DNA from 2 places in the Fictibacillus marinisediminis genome. Region 2 is predicted to be linked to the other one. Evidence: a T-box and tRNA genes for the amino acid it is inferred to sense, from the RefSeq annotation. Region 2 holds a T-box; the other holds one or more tRNA genes.
The links. A T-box is a leader RNA that pairs with one kind of tRNA and senses whether it is charged. The one in region 2 lies ahead of LCY76_RS17705 (tryptophan--tRNA ligase), so its partner is inferred to be a tRNA-Trp.

Region 1: it has a tRNA-Trp gene. The T-box ahead of LCY76_RS17705 (tryptophan--tRNA ligase) is inferred to sense a tRNA for this amino acid. The anticodon was not compared.

What each region holds. Positions count from the first base shown of each region.
Region 1 covers NZ_JAIWJX010000002.1:718,967-722,348, forward strand. Annotated here, with positions in the region: rRNA gene LCY76_RS03945 (23S ribosomal RNA) at 1-820, shown strand, start outside; rRNA gene rrf (5S ribosomal RNA) at 1,010-1,125, shown strand; tRNA gene LCY76_RS03955 (tRNA-Asn) at 1,135-1,209, shown strand; tRNA gene LCY76_RS03960 (tRNA-Ser) at 1,216-1,307, shown strand; tRNA gene LCY76_RS03965 (tRNA-Glu) at 1,324-1,398, shown strand; tRNA gene LCY76_RS03970 (tRNA-Val) at 1,422-1,497, shown strand; tRNA gene LCY76_RS03975 (tRNA-Met) at 1,521-1,597, shown strand; tRNA gene LCY76_RS03980 (tRNA-Asp) at 1,602-1,677, shown strand; tRNA gene LCY76_RS03985 (tRNA-Phe) at 1,682-1,757, shown strand; tRNA gene LCY76_RS03990 (tRNA-Thr) at 1,766-1,841, shown strand; tRNA gene LCY76_RS03995 (tRNA-Tyr) at 1,917-2,000, shown strand; tRNA gene LCY76_RS04000 (tRNA-Trp) at 2,030-2,103, shown strand; tRNA gene LCY76_RS04005 (tRNA-His) at 2,108-2,183, shown strand; tRNA gene LCY76_RS04010 (tRNA-Gln) at 2,189-2,263, shown strand; tRNA gene LCY76_RS04015 (tRNA-Gly) at 2,269-2,343, shown strand; tRNA gene LCY76_RS04020 (tRNA-Cys) at 2,363-2,437, shown strand; tRNA gene LCY76_RS04025 (tRNA-Leu) at 2,455-2,543, shown strand; tRNA gene LCY76_RS04030 (tRNA-Leu) at 2,584-2,668, shown strand; gene LCY76_RS04035 (YhgE/Pip domain-containing protein) at 2,883-3,382, shown strand, end outside.
Region 2 covers NZ_JAIWJX010000002.1:3,316,071-3,319,452, forward strand. Annotated here, with positions in the region: gene LCY76_RS17700 (SOS response-associated peptidase) at 311-979, shown strand; T-box leader at 1,021-1,263, shown strand; gene LCY76_RS17705 (tryptophan--tRNA ligase) at 1,306-2,301, shown strand; gene LCY76_RS17710 (DedA family protein) at 2,488-3,102, opposite strand; gene spoVB (stage V sporulation protein B) at 3,290-3,382, shown strand, end outside.

The sequences.
Region 1 (3,382 bases), 2.6 Mb from region 2:
CAGCTTGATATTGGATTTTGGTACAGTTTGTACAGGATAGGTAGGAGCCTGAGAAGTCGGAGCGCCAGCTTCGATGGAGGCGTCGGTGGGATACTACCCTGACTGTATTGAAATTCTAACCTGGAACCGTGATCCGGTTCGGAGACAGTGTCAGGTGGGCAGTTTGACTGGGGCGGTCGCCTCCTAAATTGTAACGGAGGCGCCCAAAGGTTCCCTCAGAATGGTTGGAAATCATTCGCAGAGTGTAAAGGCACAAGGGAGCTTGACTGCGAGACCTACAAGTCGAGCAGGGACGAAAGTCGGGCTTAGTGATCCGGTGGTTCCGCATGGAAGGGCCATCGCTCAACGGATAAAAGCTACCCTGGGGATAACAGGCTTATCTCCCCCAAGAGTCCACATCGACGGGGAGGTTTGGCACCTCGATGTCGGCTCATCGCATCCTGGGGCTGAAGTAGGTCCCAAGGGTTGGGCTGTTCGCCCATTAAAGCGGTACGCGAGCTGGGTTCAGAACGTCGTGAGACAGTTCGGTCCCTATCCGTCGCGGGCGCAGGAAATTTGAGAGGAGCTGTCCTTAGTACGAGAGGACCGGGATGGACACACCGCTGGTGTACCAGTTGTTCCGCCAGGGGCATAGCTGGGTAGCTACGTGTGGACGGGATAAGTGCTGAAAGCATCTAAGCATGAAGCCCCCCTCAAGATGAGATTTCCCATCACGTTAAGTGAGTAAGACCCCTTAGAGATGATGAGGTTGATAGGTCTGGTGTGGAAGCGTGGTGACACGTGGAGCTGACAGATACTAATCGGTCGAGGGCTTATCCTTATTAACAAAAGCGGTATGAACCGTTTATATCCGACAAGCGTTGGAAATCCTTACGAGAACACGTTTTTGGTGTTCGCAGGAGGGATTGAAACGACCTCGAGGATATGGTTCATGGAGCTGGACGTTAGCATCAGTGAAAGTTTGGATGAAGAAGTTATCTAGTTTTGAGGGAATATACCTCAAAATATGTCTGGTGGCGATAGCGAAGAGGTCACACCCGTTCCCATACCGAACACGGAAGTTAAGCTCTTCAGCGCCGATGGTAGTTGGGGGCTTCCCCCTGTAAGAGTAGGACGTTGCCAGGCTAATATTATTCCACAGTAGCTCAGTGGTAGAGCTATCGGCTGTTAACCGATCGGTCGTAGGTTCGAGTCCTACCTGTGGAGCCATATTTTGGAGAGCTGTCCGAGTGGCCGAAGGAGCACGATTGGAAATCGTGTATACGGTTACCGCCGTATCAAGGGTTCAAATCCCTTGCTCTCCGCCATAACTTTTCAATATATGGCCCGTTGGTCAAGCGGTTAAGACACCGCCCTTTCACGGCGGTAACACGGGTTCGAATCCCGTACGGGTCACCATTTTTTATACATATTACTTCTTCGGAGGATTAGCTCAGCTGGGAGAGCACCTGCCTTACAAGCAGGGGGTCGGCGGTTCGAACCCGTCATCCTCCACCATTTATACTTATAATCAATACTATCGCGGGGTGGAGCAGTCTGGTAGCTCGTTGGGCTCATAACCCAAAGGTCGCAGGTTCAAATCCTGTCCCCGCAACCAAAATGGACTCGTGGTGTAGTGGTTAACATGCCTGCCTGTCACGCAGGAGATCGCCGGTTCGACCCCGGTCGGGTCCGCCATTTTGGCTCGATAGCTCAGTCGGTAGAGCAGAGGACTGAAAATCCTCGTGTCGGCGGTTCGATTCCGTCTCGAGCCACCATTTTTTTTGCCGGTTTAGCTCAATTGGTAGAGCAACTGACTTGTAATCAGTAGGTTGGGGGTTCAAGTCCTCTAGCCGGCACCACTTTTTTCAAGAACTGTAAGAAATTACTTCTTGAAGAATAGATGGATTTGTATTAAAATAGGTTTTGTCTCTCATGGAGGGGTAGCGAAGTGGCTAAACGCGGCGGACTGTAAATCCGCTCCTTTGGGTTCGGCGGTTCGAATCCGTCCCCCTCCACCATCTAAATTTTTGTTGCACATTAACAATTTAGGGGCATAGTTTAAAGGTAGAACGAAGGTCTCCAAAACCTTTGGTGTGGGTTCGATTCCTACTGCCCCTGCCATGTGGCGATTGTGGCGAAGTGGTTAACGCACCGGATTGTGATTCCGGCATTCGTGGGTTCAATTCCCATCAGTCGCCCCATATGATGGGCTATAGCCAAGTGGTAAGGCAACGGACTTTGACTCCGTCACTCGTAGGTTCGAATCCTGCTAGCCCAGCCATCAATGCGGAAGTAGTTCAGTGGTAGAATACAACCTTGCCAAGGTTGGGGTCGCGGGTTCGAATCCCGTCTTCCGCTCCATATTATTTTGTTTGTTTCTGGCGGCATAGCCAAGTGGTAAGGCCAGGGTCTGCAAAACCCTTATCCACCGGTTCGAATCCGGTTGCCGCCTCCACTACATAATTCCCCAACGCCGGGGTGGTGGAATTGGCAGACACACAGGACTTAAAATCCTGCGGTAGGTGACTATCGTGCCGGTTCGAGTCCGGCCCTCGGCACCATAATATTTTTATAACTTAACTGCCTAATGATTAATTGCATGCCGGTGTGGCGGAATTGGCAGACGCGCACGACTCAAAATCGTGTTCCCTTGGGAGTGTCGGTTCGACCCCGACCACCGGTACCATACATAATGAATATTCCCTTTGTTTAAGGGCTGCTAAGAGATCTGAATTAACTTCAGATCTCTTTTTTTGTTCATAAAAAATATTTTTAATTTTCAGACATAAAAAGAAAGGATTTTTTTGTCATTTATTAGAATACTTAGTGCTAGTATAGGTGATTGGTCATAAGCCCTTCGCCTGTATTTTATTTTAATCTAAAGCATGGGGGAATAGCGGATGAAGGTCTTTAGTTTGTTCAAGGCGGAGATGGCTGGCTTGGCAGCGAAAAAAGGGCTGCTGATTTCAGTCATTATCACCTTGCTCGTACCTGTTGTGTACGGCGGGATACTCTTGTCTCCTAGGTGGGGGCCATATGACAACTTGTCAAACCTGCCGGTAGCGGTCGTTAACAACGATCAGGGAGCTGATACAGATGGAGAGACGATTAATGCAGGGAAGGATTTAGTCGCTGATCTGGAAAAAGGAAAAGACCTCGGCTGGAAATTTGTTGATTCCGATGAGGCGAAAAGCGGATTGAAGAGTTTGAAGTATTACATGGTCATTGAAATCCCCAAAGATTTCTCTAAGAAGGTAACGACCGTTCTCTCAACCGATCCTCAAAAACCGGAACTGAAGTATGTGCAGAATGAAGGTTTAAACTTTATGGCTGCACAGGTTACAAAGAGCGCGACAGCACAGATCCGGGAAAAGCTGGCAGACCGCATTACGGAGAAATA
Region 2 (3,382 bases):
AAAGCTCTTTTCTAAAAGATTGTTGCTTTTGGGTCATTTTGTAAACAGCCTTCATTGACAAGTTGATTGGAGTGTAAGGTGCGAGACTCCTGAGGGAGAAGCGGGACAGGTGAGACCCACAGGCGCGTGCGCCGAGGAGGCTCACCGCATGCCCCGCGGAAAGCGAGCATCCTGAAACGGAAATCAACCACTCCTAAGAGCAACAAAGGTTACGAAAACAGCCTTTAGGAAAGAGCCTTTATATATATGTTTGCGAGTGAGCTGCCTTGCGTTACACTAGAAGCAGAATCTTTCAAAGGAGCTGTTTCGTATGTGTGGCAGATATTCTTTGTATGCGGATATGCATTTTATTCAGGAAGAGTTTGATATCACGATTCCCAAAACCTTGCCTCAGCGCTTTAACATCGCTCCATCACAAAACGTGCTTGTTATTACCTCGGATAGAGGGACACGAAAAGCGGAAATGCACCGCTGGGGGCTGATTCCCTTTTGGGCGAAAGATCCCAAGATCGGTTACAAGATGATCAACGCCCGGGCCGAAACGGTGGATGAGAAGGCTTCATTTAGAGGTCCCTTGAAAAATAAGCGTTGTCTCGTGATAGCCGATGGCTTTTTTGAATGGAAAAGAGAAGACAAACAAAAGCAGCCGTTTCATATCCGGCTGAAAAACCGTAAACCTTTTGCCTTTGCCGGCCTCTGGGATCAATGGGAACAAAATGGAGAAGTGATTACGTCCTGTACTCATATCACAACACGCCCGAATGCATTGATGAAAGACCTCCACGACCGCATGCCGGTCATCCTGACAAAAGAAGCAGAAGAAAGCTGGCTGGATCCTTCCATTCAGGATAACGAGTACTTAAAATCTCTCCTCACTCCATATGATAGTGAACAGATGGAGGCATTTGAAGTATCACCGGTTGTCAACTCACCGAGAAATGACGTGAAGGACTGCGTGGTACCTTTATATAATTTTTAGCTTGATTTATTAATATCCATCATTTAACATTATGAAAACGATACATGGCTATGAAGAAGAAGAGTAGATGGCACGTACACTTCAGAGAGCTGGCGGTTGGTGAGAGCCAGTGTGGAAATGCAATTGAATGGGCTTCTGAGCCTCAAACCGAAACCGCTGGGAGTAGGCTTTGACGGAAGGTCTCGCCGTTAGAAGGAGACAGGTATTCGGTCTTTGGATACTGTTAAAGCGGACTGCTTAGAGCAGTTCATCAAGGTGGCACCACGGGGTTTCTCGTCCTTAATCAGGATGAGGAGCCCCTTTTTTATTGGACAGGAGGAGATTAAATGGAGAAAAAAATTGTACTGACTGGAATCAAGTCTACCGGAAGGCCGCACATCGGAAATTATATTGGAGCCATTAAACCAGCTCTCCAGCTGGCTGAAAACGATGCCTATTCACCTTATTACTTTATTGCAGACTACCACTCTTTAACAACCGTTCAACATGCAAACCAATTCAAGGATTATGTATATGGCATTGCGGCAACCTGGCTTGCACTCGGTCTTGACCCCGAAAAATCAACCTTTTACCGCCAGGCAGATGTTCCAGAAGTTTTGGAGCTCGCATGGATTCTCTCCTGCCTCACACCAAAAGGTTTGATGAACCGCGCCCACGCTTATAAAGGTTTGATTGAAGAAAACCGGCAGAACGGTCTCGAGCAGGATTCCGGTATCAATATGGGTGTGTTTACGTATCCCATCTTAATGGCCGCAGATATTTTATTGTTTCAATCGGATATTGTCCCTGTCGGCAAAGACCAGATTCAGCACGTGGAAATCGCCAGAGACATCGCCGGACATTTCAACCATATATATGGCGAGACATTCAAAATGCCTGAATACAAGGTTGACGAAGCAACTTCAGTCGTTCCGGGGCTTGATGGCAGGAAGATGAGTAAGAGCTATAACAATACGATTCCTCTTTTTAATGAGGAGAAAGAGTTAGAGAAACTAATCAAACGGATTGAAACGGATTCTAGTTTACCTGAGGACCCAAAAGACCCAGCTCTTTCTTCTTTGTTCTTAATCTATAAAGAATTTGCATCAGAAGCGCAGGTGAAGAGGATGCGTGAGAGATATGAGAATGGAGTGGGCTGGGGAGAAGTTAAAAAAGAATTGTTTCATGTTATGAACGCCTATTTGGAAACACCAAGGCAGCGTTATATAGAACTCATGAACAACCCGAAGAAAATGGATGAAATTCTCCTGCACGGAGCTGAAAAAGCTCGCCGGCGGGCGAGAACATTTCTTGAAGAGGTTAAGGAAAAGATAGGTTGCTGAGTGACGGGGGCTGCGGTCGATGATGTTGCCCAATGGCGGGCTGCCGCACGATTATTTGGTTCAGCCGCCCGAATCCTCTCCCAGGTGATCATTTCCCACTCCCTGGCGCCGAATTACTTCACCTAAAAAAACACATCAAAAAAAGCCGCCTCCAAAGCGGCTTTTTCTCTATTCTTACACTCTTTCTCATGAAACGTCATATCGCTGTGATTTTCTTCCCTTTGTTTTCAAAGAATAGACAGCCACAGCAATTGCAATGATAAAAACGGCCAGGCCGAGAAGGCTCGCCTTATGAACAAATGCGGTAACAAGGTACCATTTTGCACCTACCGTTCTGCCGATCATGATGAACAGAAAACTCCAGATAAATGCACCGGTATACGCATAAAAGGCGAATACACGATACGGAAGCGAGGACATCCCTGCAAAATAGGCTGTGAGATGCCGGATTCCTGGAATAAAGTAGCCAAACATGATTAATGGTTTTCCGAAACGCTGAAAGTAAGTTTGTGAGGTGTGTATTTTATGTGCTGATAAGTGAAATTTCGGTCCATATTTAAGCAATAAGGGTAAACCAAAGCTCTTTCCGAGCCAATAGTTGATCGTAATCCCGGTCGCTGATCCTGCAAAAGCGGCGAGCAGTGTCAAAGCAAAAGAAACTTCACCCGTGTAAACGATATAACCGGCAAAGGTCAGCAGAAACTCATCCGGCACTGGAAGACCGATCACACCAAGCGCAAGAAGGAAATACAATGCAAAATACCCGTAATGATGAAAAAGATTTTGTAAAAAGATCTCCATACAACACCAACTAGTTTAGGATAGTATCTCTATTTTACCGAAAATATACAATTTTGTATCGTTTTTTTACAATTCTTTTATTTTCCAATCCAAAAGACTCCTTTTTTCGACATAATAAATCTCTCTTCTTTTTCACTTCATATGTCATATACATGTTAAGGAGATGAATTGGACAAAGGGTGAAATCATGGGAAAATTTCTAAAAGGAACACTTATTTTATCTTTGGCAATGCTCTACACAAAAGTCGTGGAATTCGTAGTCAGCGTCCTTCTCGCAAGA